Regions from separate parts of the Nocardioides sp. WG-D5 genome, predicted to be linked through region 1. Evidence: riboswitches for the same ligand, from Rfam matches in the RefSeq annotation. Region 1 holds a riboswitch; the other holds the start of a gene.
The links. A riboswitch is a leader RNA that binds a small molecule or an ion and turns the genes downstream of it on or off. The one in region 1 is predicted to bind cobalamin.
Positions count from the first base shown of each region.

Region 2: another riboswitch for cobalamin. It lies ahead of ACWZJV_RS06755 (nitrite reductase); the one in region 1 lies ahead of ACWZJV_RS22785 (prenyltransferase/squalene oxidase repeat-containing protein).

Region 1 is NZ_CM132928.1:4,702,061-4,706,263, forward strand. Features, by position in the region: gene gatB (Asp-tRNA(Asn)/Glu-tRNA(Gln) amidotransferase subunit GatB) at 1-351, shown strand, start outside; gene ACWZJV_RS22775 (NYN domain-containing protein) at 492-1,250, shown strand; gene ACWZJV_RS22780 (glycoside hydrolase family 19 protein) at 1,320-1,985, opposite strand; cobalamin riboswitch at 2,066-2,187, shown strand; gene ACWZJV_RS22785 (prenyltransferase/squalene oxidase repeat-containing protein) at 2,254-3,327, shown strand; gene ACWZJV_RS22790 (hypothetical protein) at 3,321-3,941, shown strand; gene ACWZJV_RS22795 (CbiQ family ECF transporter T component) at 3,938-4,203, shown strand, end outside.
Region 2 is NZ_CM132928.1:1,378,150-1,382,352, reverse strand. Features, by position in the region: gene ACWZJV_RS06765 (tripartite tricarboxylate transporter permease) at 1-390, shown strand, start outside; gene ACWZJV_RS06760 (ABC transporter substrate-binding protein) at 407-1,573, opposite strand; cobalamin riboswitch at 1,678-1,881, shown strand; partial or broken gene ACWZJV_RS06755 (nitrite reductase) at 1,937-2,128, shown strand; gene ACWZJV_RS06750 (precorrin-8X methylmutase) at 2,816-3,424, shown strand; gene cobJ (precorrin-3B C(17)-methyltransferase) at 3,421-4,203, shown strand, end outside.

The DNA of each region.
Region 1 (4,203 bases):
GAGCTGGCCGAGGTCGGGGTCACCCCCGCCCAGGTCGCCGAGGTGCAGAAGCTGGTCGACGGCGGCTCGCTGACCGACAAGCTCGCCCGCCAGGTCTTCGAGGGCCTGCTGGCCGGTGAGGGCACGGTCGCCGAGATCGTCGACGCCCGCGGCCTCGCCGTGGTCTCCGACGACGGTGCGCTCGGCGCAGCCGTCGACGAGGCGATCGACGCCCAGCCCGCTGTCGCCGAGAAGATCCGAGGCGGCAACCAGGCCGCGGCCGGTGCCCTCATCGGTGCGGTCATGAAGGCGACCGGCGGCAAGGCCGACGCCAAGCGCGTCCGCGAGCTGATCCTGGAGAAGCTCGCCTGATGTAGCGACTGTGTTGGTCTCGACACGCTCGGCCGCAGCCGGCCTCCCGGCTCGACCAGCGTGCGCTGGTCGAGCCGCCGGAGCCGCTAGGCGAAGGCGTGTCGAGACCAACACATTCCTCTTCCTGCCACACTGATCCGGTGACCGAGCCCTTCCGCATCGCCCTGCTCATCGACGCCGACAACGCCCCCGCGGCCAAGATCGACGCGATCCTCAACGACCTGGCCGAGTACGGCGAGGTGACGATCCGCCGGGCCTACGGGAACTGGACCAAGCCCGAGCTGAAGGGGTGGATCGAGGAGCTGCACGACGCCGCGATCCGGCCGATGCAGCAGTTCGACCTGACCGCCCACAAGAACGCCTCCGACATGGCGCTCGCCATCGACGCCGTCGAGCTGCTGCATGCGGCGATCCCGGACGCGTTCGCGCTGGTCTCCTCCGACTCCGACTTCACCCCGCTGGTGCACTATCTGCGGGAGAAGGGACGCGCGGTCTACGGCTACGGCCGGGAGAAGACGCCGGCGCCGTTCAAGAGCGCCTGCACCCGGTTCACCGTGGTGGAGAAGCTCGGCGGCTCCGAGGAGGAGACCGACGCCGACGCCGAGGCCGGCGCCACCCCCGCCCGCAAGCCGTCCTCCTCGGCGACCACGGGGCAGGTGCTGAAGCGCAACGCCCGGTTGATCCAGCTGCTGCGCAACTCCATCGCCGCGGCCGCCGACGACGACGGCTGGGCCCTGGTCGGCACGGTCGTCTCGCGCATCCGCAACCAGTCCTCCGAGGATCCCCGCAACTACGGCTACGCCACCTGGACCAAGCTCATCAAGGCGATCGACCTCTTCGAGCTCAAGGACGAGGGCACCTCGGCGATCGCGGTCAGCGACAAGCGCATCAAGAAGTGAGCGAGCGTCAGCGAGCGACCCACGAGATCAACGCGGCGGCGTGACGTATGTCTGTACGACGTCGTACTGCTAGGAGGCGTCCGCGGTGCGGTCCTGGTCGTCTGCCTTCTTCGGCTTCGGGCGGGTGCAGTCGATCCCCTTGGGCACCGAGCCGTTGAGGTGCTTCAGCGCGGCCTTGAAGTCGCGGCAGCGCTCGGCGTCCTCCTCCTTGTTGTGGGGATAGCCGATCGCCGCGTTGACCTTGCCCATCTCGAGGTCGTCGGCGAGCGGGTTGATGTCGCGGGCGACGGTCCAGTACCACCGCGAGATCGGCGCGCTGTGGTCCAGCGACCGAGCCAGCTCGGGGCGGCGGCGCAGGTCGATCCCGAAGTAGGCGCCGGCGTCGGTGTAGTTGGCCTCGCCGGTCAGCTGGATGTAGCCGCGGCCGGCGTACTTCCGCTTGTCGCGGGGGCCCTTGGCGTCGTGGTGGAAGGAGCTCTCGTTGGCGAGCGTGGCCAGGTAGGCCGCCTGCCGGTAGGGGGTCGTGATCCGAGCGTCGTCCATGGCGCGGTTGAGCGTCGGCAGCCCGGTCTCGACGGTCTTCTTGTTCCCGACCTTGTCGCCGAACATGGCGACGAGGTCGTCGTACGTGACCGAGGTCCGATCCGGTGCCGCGAGAGCCGTCGTGGTCGGGCAGAGAGCGAGAAGGGTGGCCGAGATCGAGGTTGCGACAAGGCCGAGAATCCGGTGGCGCATGGGGACAGAGTGACTGCTCGACGGCGATCCCGCAAGCAGGGCGTGCGCGGCATAGGATTGCCCCGCATCAAAGCAGAGCCTCAATCAACACACGCCGTGGTGGGGGAAGCCGGTCGAATCCCGGCGCTGACCCGCAACCGTAGGCCCAGGACATCGAGGGTCCTGAGCGAGCCGGAGCACCTGCCGACGGACGCGTACTGACCTGACGCTGTCGTGGAAAGCAGCGGGTCGGCCCTGGGCCTTCCCGACGAACAGCGCGGAAGGAACCATGAAGAAGACCGTCCTCGGTGGCATCGCCGCCGCCCTCGCCCTCACCTCGCTCGCCGGCTGCGGCGAGAAGGCCGTCGAGGAGGGGGAGAAGCCCGCCTACGACGCGAAGGTGTCCACCTCGGTGGCCGACTGGCTCGTCGCCCAGGCCCCGAAGGGTGTGGCCCACAACGCGCAGTACGGCACCGACGACTTCGGCCTCAGCGCCGACATCGGGATCGCGCTGGCCGAGGTCGGCGGCTACGACGAGGAGATCGCCACGATCGTCGCGGCCGTGATGAAGAACAAGAAGGCCTACACCTCGCCGGGGTTCGGCACGGTCACCTCGGCCGGGGCCACGGCCAAGGCGCTCGTCCTCCAGCAGAACGTCGACGCCTCCGACCCCGGTCTGCTGAAGCAGCTCGAGGGCACCGTCGCCGAGAACGGCCGCATCGCCGACGAGCTCGACCCCAAGAACAAGAAGGCGGCCGACTACTCCAACACCATCGGCCAGTCGTACGCCGTGTGGGCGCTGAGCAACGCGGAGAGCAAGGAGGCCACGGCCGCCGCGGAGTTCCTGGCCGGGCAGCAGTGCGAGGAGGGCTGGTTCCGGGTCACGTTCACCGCCGACCCCGCGGCCGCCGACCAGACCTGCGACGCCGACCCGAAGGCCGCGCCGGACGCCGACGCCACTGCGTTCGCGCTGATCGCGCTGTCCTCGGTGGCCTCTCCCGAGGCCGAGAAGGCGGTCGAGGCAGGCGTCGAGTGGCTGAAGGAGACCCAGGCCGAGGACGGGTCCTTCAAGGCCGCCACCGGCAACATCGCCAACTCCAACACCACCGGCCTGGCCGGGTGGGCGTTCGGGCGCGCCGGGGAGACCGACGCCGCCGAGAAGGCGGCGTCCTGGGTCGCCGAGCACGTCGTGACCTGCGGCGACGACGTCGGCGCGGTGGCCTACGACGACGCCGCCCTGACCGAGGGCAACACCAAGGGGCTGACCAAGGAGTCCGAGGGGATGTACCGCCTCGCGGCCGCCCAGGCGCTGCCGTCGCTGGTCTACCTGCCCAAGGACGCGACCGCGAAGAGCTCGTGCTGATCCTGCGGTCCGCTCGCGTGGCCCTGGCGACCCTCGCCGGGGCCACCGCACTCGTCGTCACCCCCGCCTCCGCGTCGGCCGCCGTCTCGCGGTCTGACGAGGCGTGTGACGGCGTCACCGTCGTCGTCGAGCCCAACGCGCTGGGCGGCGACCCCGAGGTCACCTGCGTCCGGCCCGAGGAGGGCGACACCGGCGCCGACCTCTTCGAGAAGGCAGGACATCCGCTCACCTACGTGACCTCGATGCCCAGCGTCGTCTGCCGCGTCGACGGCCGGCCGAAGAACGCCGGCTGCGCCCAGATGCCGCCCGCCGACGCCTACTGGTCGCTGTGGGTCACCGACGAATCCGGGGCCTGGAGCTATGCCTCCAGAAATGTTACCGAAATCAGCGTGACCTCCGGGCAGGGTGTTGCGTTCACGTGGATAGACGACGATGTCGTTACCGCTCCGGCGACGGAGCTTGGGGATGCTGTGGGGGCGCCCTCAAGCCCGTCGCCGGAGTTATCTCCGGAGAACTCACCCTCCGAGCCCCGGCAGCTGCCTGTCTGGGTCGCTCCCGCCGGGATCCTCGCCCTCTTCTCCGTCGCCGGTGTCGTGTGGTGGCGTCGGCGATGAGCACGCTGATCCGCACAGCCGCGGTCGCGCGCCTGCCCCGGGATCTGCACCCCGTCGCGTGGTGGGTGTGGGCGATCGGCCTGGCTGCGTACGCCTCCTTCACCACCAACCTGCTGCTGCTCCTGCTGCTGGTGGGGGTGGTCTCGGTCGTGGTCGCGGCCCGCCGCGGGGAGCAACCGTGGGCGAAGGCGTTCCGGCTCTACGTCGGCCTCGCCCTGTTCATCGTGGCGACCCGGGTGCTCTTCCGGGTGCTCCTGGGCGC
Region 2 (4,203 bases), 2.6 Mb from region 1:
CCGCTGGTCGGGCTGTGGGTGAAGGTCCTCCAGATCCCGCGGCACTATCTCTACGCCGGCATCCTGCTGTTCGCGGCCCTGGGCGCCTTCGCGGTGCACTTCAGCCCGCAGGACGTCATCGTGCTCCTCGTGCTCGGCATCCTGGGCTTCTTCATGCGCCGCTACGGCTACCCGGTGGCGCCGATGGTGGTCGGGCTGATCCTCGGGCCGATCTTCGAGCGGCAGCTGCGCTCGGCCCTGCAGATCGCCCAGGGGGACTGGCTGACGCTGGTGCAGTCGCCGTTCGCGATCGTCGTCTACGTCGCGCTGCTGCTCGCGCTCGCCGGGTCGATCGTGCTCCGCCGCAAGGAGGAGGACCTGGAGCACGAGCTGATCGAGGCCGATCGCTGAGGTGCAGCAGATCGCCTCAGCTTCCGGCTGGGGCGATCTTCTGCAGCACGACGTTGCGGGGGCCGTCGGCGGTGCCCTTGACCACACGCAGGAAGTAGGGCTGGTCGGGGTTGTGGTTGGGGTCGAAGGTCCAGTTCCCCCGGGGACTGACGATCGTGCCGACGGATCCCAGGGAGTCCGCGATCTCGTTGCGGTTGACGTCGTCGGAGAGCTCGAGCGCCTTGTCGAGCGCGGCCGCGGCGTCGTAGGCCTGCACCGAGTAGGCCGTCGGGGTGGCGTCGTACTTCTCGCGGTAGTCCTTCACGAAGGCGGCGTTCGTCAGCGAGTCCATCGCGTCGCTGTAGTGCAGCACCGTCCGCACCCCGGTCGCGTCGCCGCCCAGGGTGGACAGCACGTCGCCCTCGGTGAGGAAGCCGGGACCGTAGAGCGGGGTGCTCCGGGCCAGGCCGGAGTCGCGGTACTGCTTCACGAACGCCTCGGCCTCCTTCCCGGCGTAGGCGGCATAGATCGCGTCCGCGCCCGACTTCTTCACCTTGGCGAAGAGGCTCGACCAGTCCTCGGTCGCGTCGGCCGGCGTGTAGCCCTGTCCCGCGATGCCGCCGCCCTCGGCCTCCAAGGCGATCATGAAGCCGTCGGAGGACTCGTGGCCGGCGGCGTCGTCGGAGGCGATGACGTACGCCGCGCCCCGCTCGGTCTCCTGCGCGACCGCCTCCCCGAGCGCGCCGCCCAGGTCTGCGTTGGCCACGGACGTACGCCACAGGTAGTCGGAGCCGTCGGCGAACTGGTCGGCCCCGGCGCCGGTGACGATCAGCGGTGTCTCGCTGCCCTCCGCGACGTCCTTCGCCGCGAGCGCCGTCTCCGAGCCCACCAGCCCGACGACCGCCTGGACCTCCTCGTCCTCGATCAGCCTGGTCACCGCGGCGACCCCGGTCTTCACCCGCTCGCCCTCGTCGGCCTCGATGACGTCGACCAGCCGGCCACCGAGCTTGCCGCCGTGCTGGTCGAGGTAGAGGTGGAAGCCGCGGGACATGTCGGTGCCGATCGACTTGTGGGCGCCGGAGGTGGGGACCACGAGACCGATCGCGACCTTCGACTCCGACGTCGTGGCGCATGCGGCGAGACCGAGCGCCAGCGCGGAGACGGGCGCGAGAACGAACAGCTTCCGACGAGCCGATCCGGTCACGGGGGACTCCATCTGTGCGAAGTCGAGTGGAAGGTTCCGAGTAGCCGAACACTGGCACAGACCACCGCCGCAGGGCGAGCAATTCGGCGCCGTGTCCGCAAGTGGGTAGTCTCGCCCTGCCAGTCGTACTCCATGCCTGATGGGGTCAGGGAACCCGGTGAGAGTCCGGGACTGACGCGCAGCGGTGAGGATGACGGGCGGTACACGCACCTCCTCCGGGAGGGGCAGCCACTGGAGCCTGGCTCCGGGAAGGCGTCCCGCACCGATCGATTCCGAGTCCGAAGACCTGCTGGCTCTGGCGGCGCCCGCCGCCAGGTCACCACGTGCCCCGCGGAAGGGCACCTGACCAGAGCAGGTGTGGCGATGTCCCGAGTCCGATCCGACCGGTGCCCAGGAGTCGGCCGTCCGTGGCCGGCCGACGACGGCCTGCTGGTGCGGCTGCGCCTGATCGGCGGCTCCGTCTCGTCGGCCTCGCTGCTCTCCTTGGTCTCCGTCGCCGAGACCTACGGCGACGGCCGTGTCTACCTCACCGGCCGTGCCAACCTGCAGGTACGCGGCCTGCCCGCCGTCGACGGTGCGCTGCCCAGCGAGGTGCTCACCGCGCTGAAGGCGACCGGTCTGGTGCCGGCGCAGACCCACGAGCTCGTACGCAACGTGATGGTCTCCCCGCAGACCGGGCTCGCCGGCGGCCGGGCCGACCTGCGTGGCGTGGCCGCCTCGCTGGACCGGCTGCTGTGCGCCTCGCCCCGGCTGGCGGCGCTGCCCGGGCGGTTCCTCTTCGTGCTCGACGACGGTCGCGGCGACCTGGTCGCGCGGGAGTGCGACCTCGGTCTGGTGGCGCTCTCGGACGCTGAGGGTCAGCTGCGGGTCGGCGACTCGTGGGGACCGGTCGTGCCGCTCGCCGAGGCCGCCTCCCGGCTGGTCGCGCTCGCCTCGCGCTTCCTGGACGTACGCGGCGAGGGGCCGTCGGCTGCCTGGCACGTCTCCGAGCTCGGCGGCCCGCTCGTCGAGCCGGTCGAGGCCGACGACCGGGTGCCGGCGCCGGCCGCGGAGCTGGCGTTCGGCGAGGTGCCCGGGGGCGAGCATGTCGCCGCCACCGACGGAGCCCTGGACCGGGCTGCCGTCGAGGCGCTGGTGGAGCGGGCGCCGGCGGTCGTGGTGACGCCGTGGCGCGGCGTACTCGTGCCGGCGCCGCAGGTGCGCCCGACCCGGCGCTACGACTACATCGACCAGGGGCCGGCGATCTATGTCGACTCCTTCGCGACCATCCGGCGCGAGGCCGACCTCTCCGCGGTGCCCGCCGACGCCGAGCGGCTCGCGGTGCGGATGATCCACGGCAGCGGACAGGTCGACCTCGCCTCCGACCTGGTCATCCACCCCGGTCTGGTGAAGGCCGCGCGTGGTGCGCTCGAGGCCGGGGCGCCGATCCTGTGCGACGCGACGATGGTCGCCACCGGGGTCACCCGCAGCCGGCTGCCGCGCGACAACGAGGTGCTCTGCATGCTCGGCCACGACCGCGTCCCGGCGCTGGCCCGGGCCTGGGGGACGACCCGCACCGCGGCCGCGCTGTCGCTGTGGGAGCCCTACCTCGAGGGCGCCGTGGTCGCCATCGGCAACGCTCCGACGGCGCTCTTCCACCTGCTCGAGACGATCCTCGACGGCGGTCCGCGGCCGGCCGCGATCGTCGGCTGCCCGGTCGGCTTCATCGGCGCCGCCGAGTCCAAGGAGGCGCTCGCCTCCTTCGCCGACGACCACGGGATCGACATCCCCTACGTCACCGTCCGTGGTCGCCGTGGCGGCTCTGCGATGACCTCGTCCGCACTCAACGCACTCGCCCAGGAGCAGGAATGAGCAGCACTCAGCAGGCTCTGGGACGGTTCACCGTCGTCGGCATCGGCCCGGGCGATCCCGAGCTGATCACCCTCAAGGCCGCCCGGCTGATCGGCGCGGCACCGGTGATCGCCTACCACGCCGGGGTGCGCAAGCAGTCCCACGCCCGCCGGATCGCCTCCTCGCTGATCCCGGCCGACGCGGTCGAGGAGGAGCTGCGCTACCCGGTCACCACCGGCACCACCTCGCACCCGGGTGGCTACGTCGGGGCGATGGCCGAGTTCTACGAGTCCTGCGCGGTCCGGCTCTCCGCCCACCTCGACGCCGGCCGTGACGTGGTCCTGCTCGCCGAGGGCGACCCGCTCTTCTACGGCTCCTCGATGTATCTCCACGACCGGTTCAAGGAGGTCTACGAGACCTCCGTCGTGCCGGGCGTCCCGGCCTTCGCGGCCGCGACCGCCGCCGTCTCGACGCCGCTGGTGCGCCAGACCGACGTCCTCACCGTGCTGCCCGGGACCCTGCCCGAGCCCGAGCTCGCCCGGCGTCTCGCCGACACCGAGGCCGCGATCATCATGAAGCTCGGCCGGACCTTCCCGGCGGTCCGCTCCGCGCTGGCCGCGGCCGGCCGGCTCGAGGGTGCCTGGTACGTCGAGCGTGCCTCGCAGCCCGAGGAGCGCTGGCTGCCGGTGGCCGATGTGGACCCGTCCTCGGTGCCCTACTTCTCGCTGATCGTGGTGCCCGGGGACACGGCGCCTGTTTCGGCCGCGGCAGGCCGTCTGCGGCAGTCTGCGGCGGAGGAG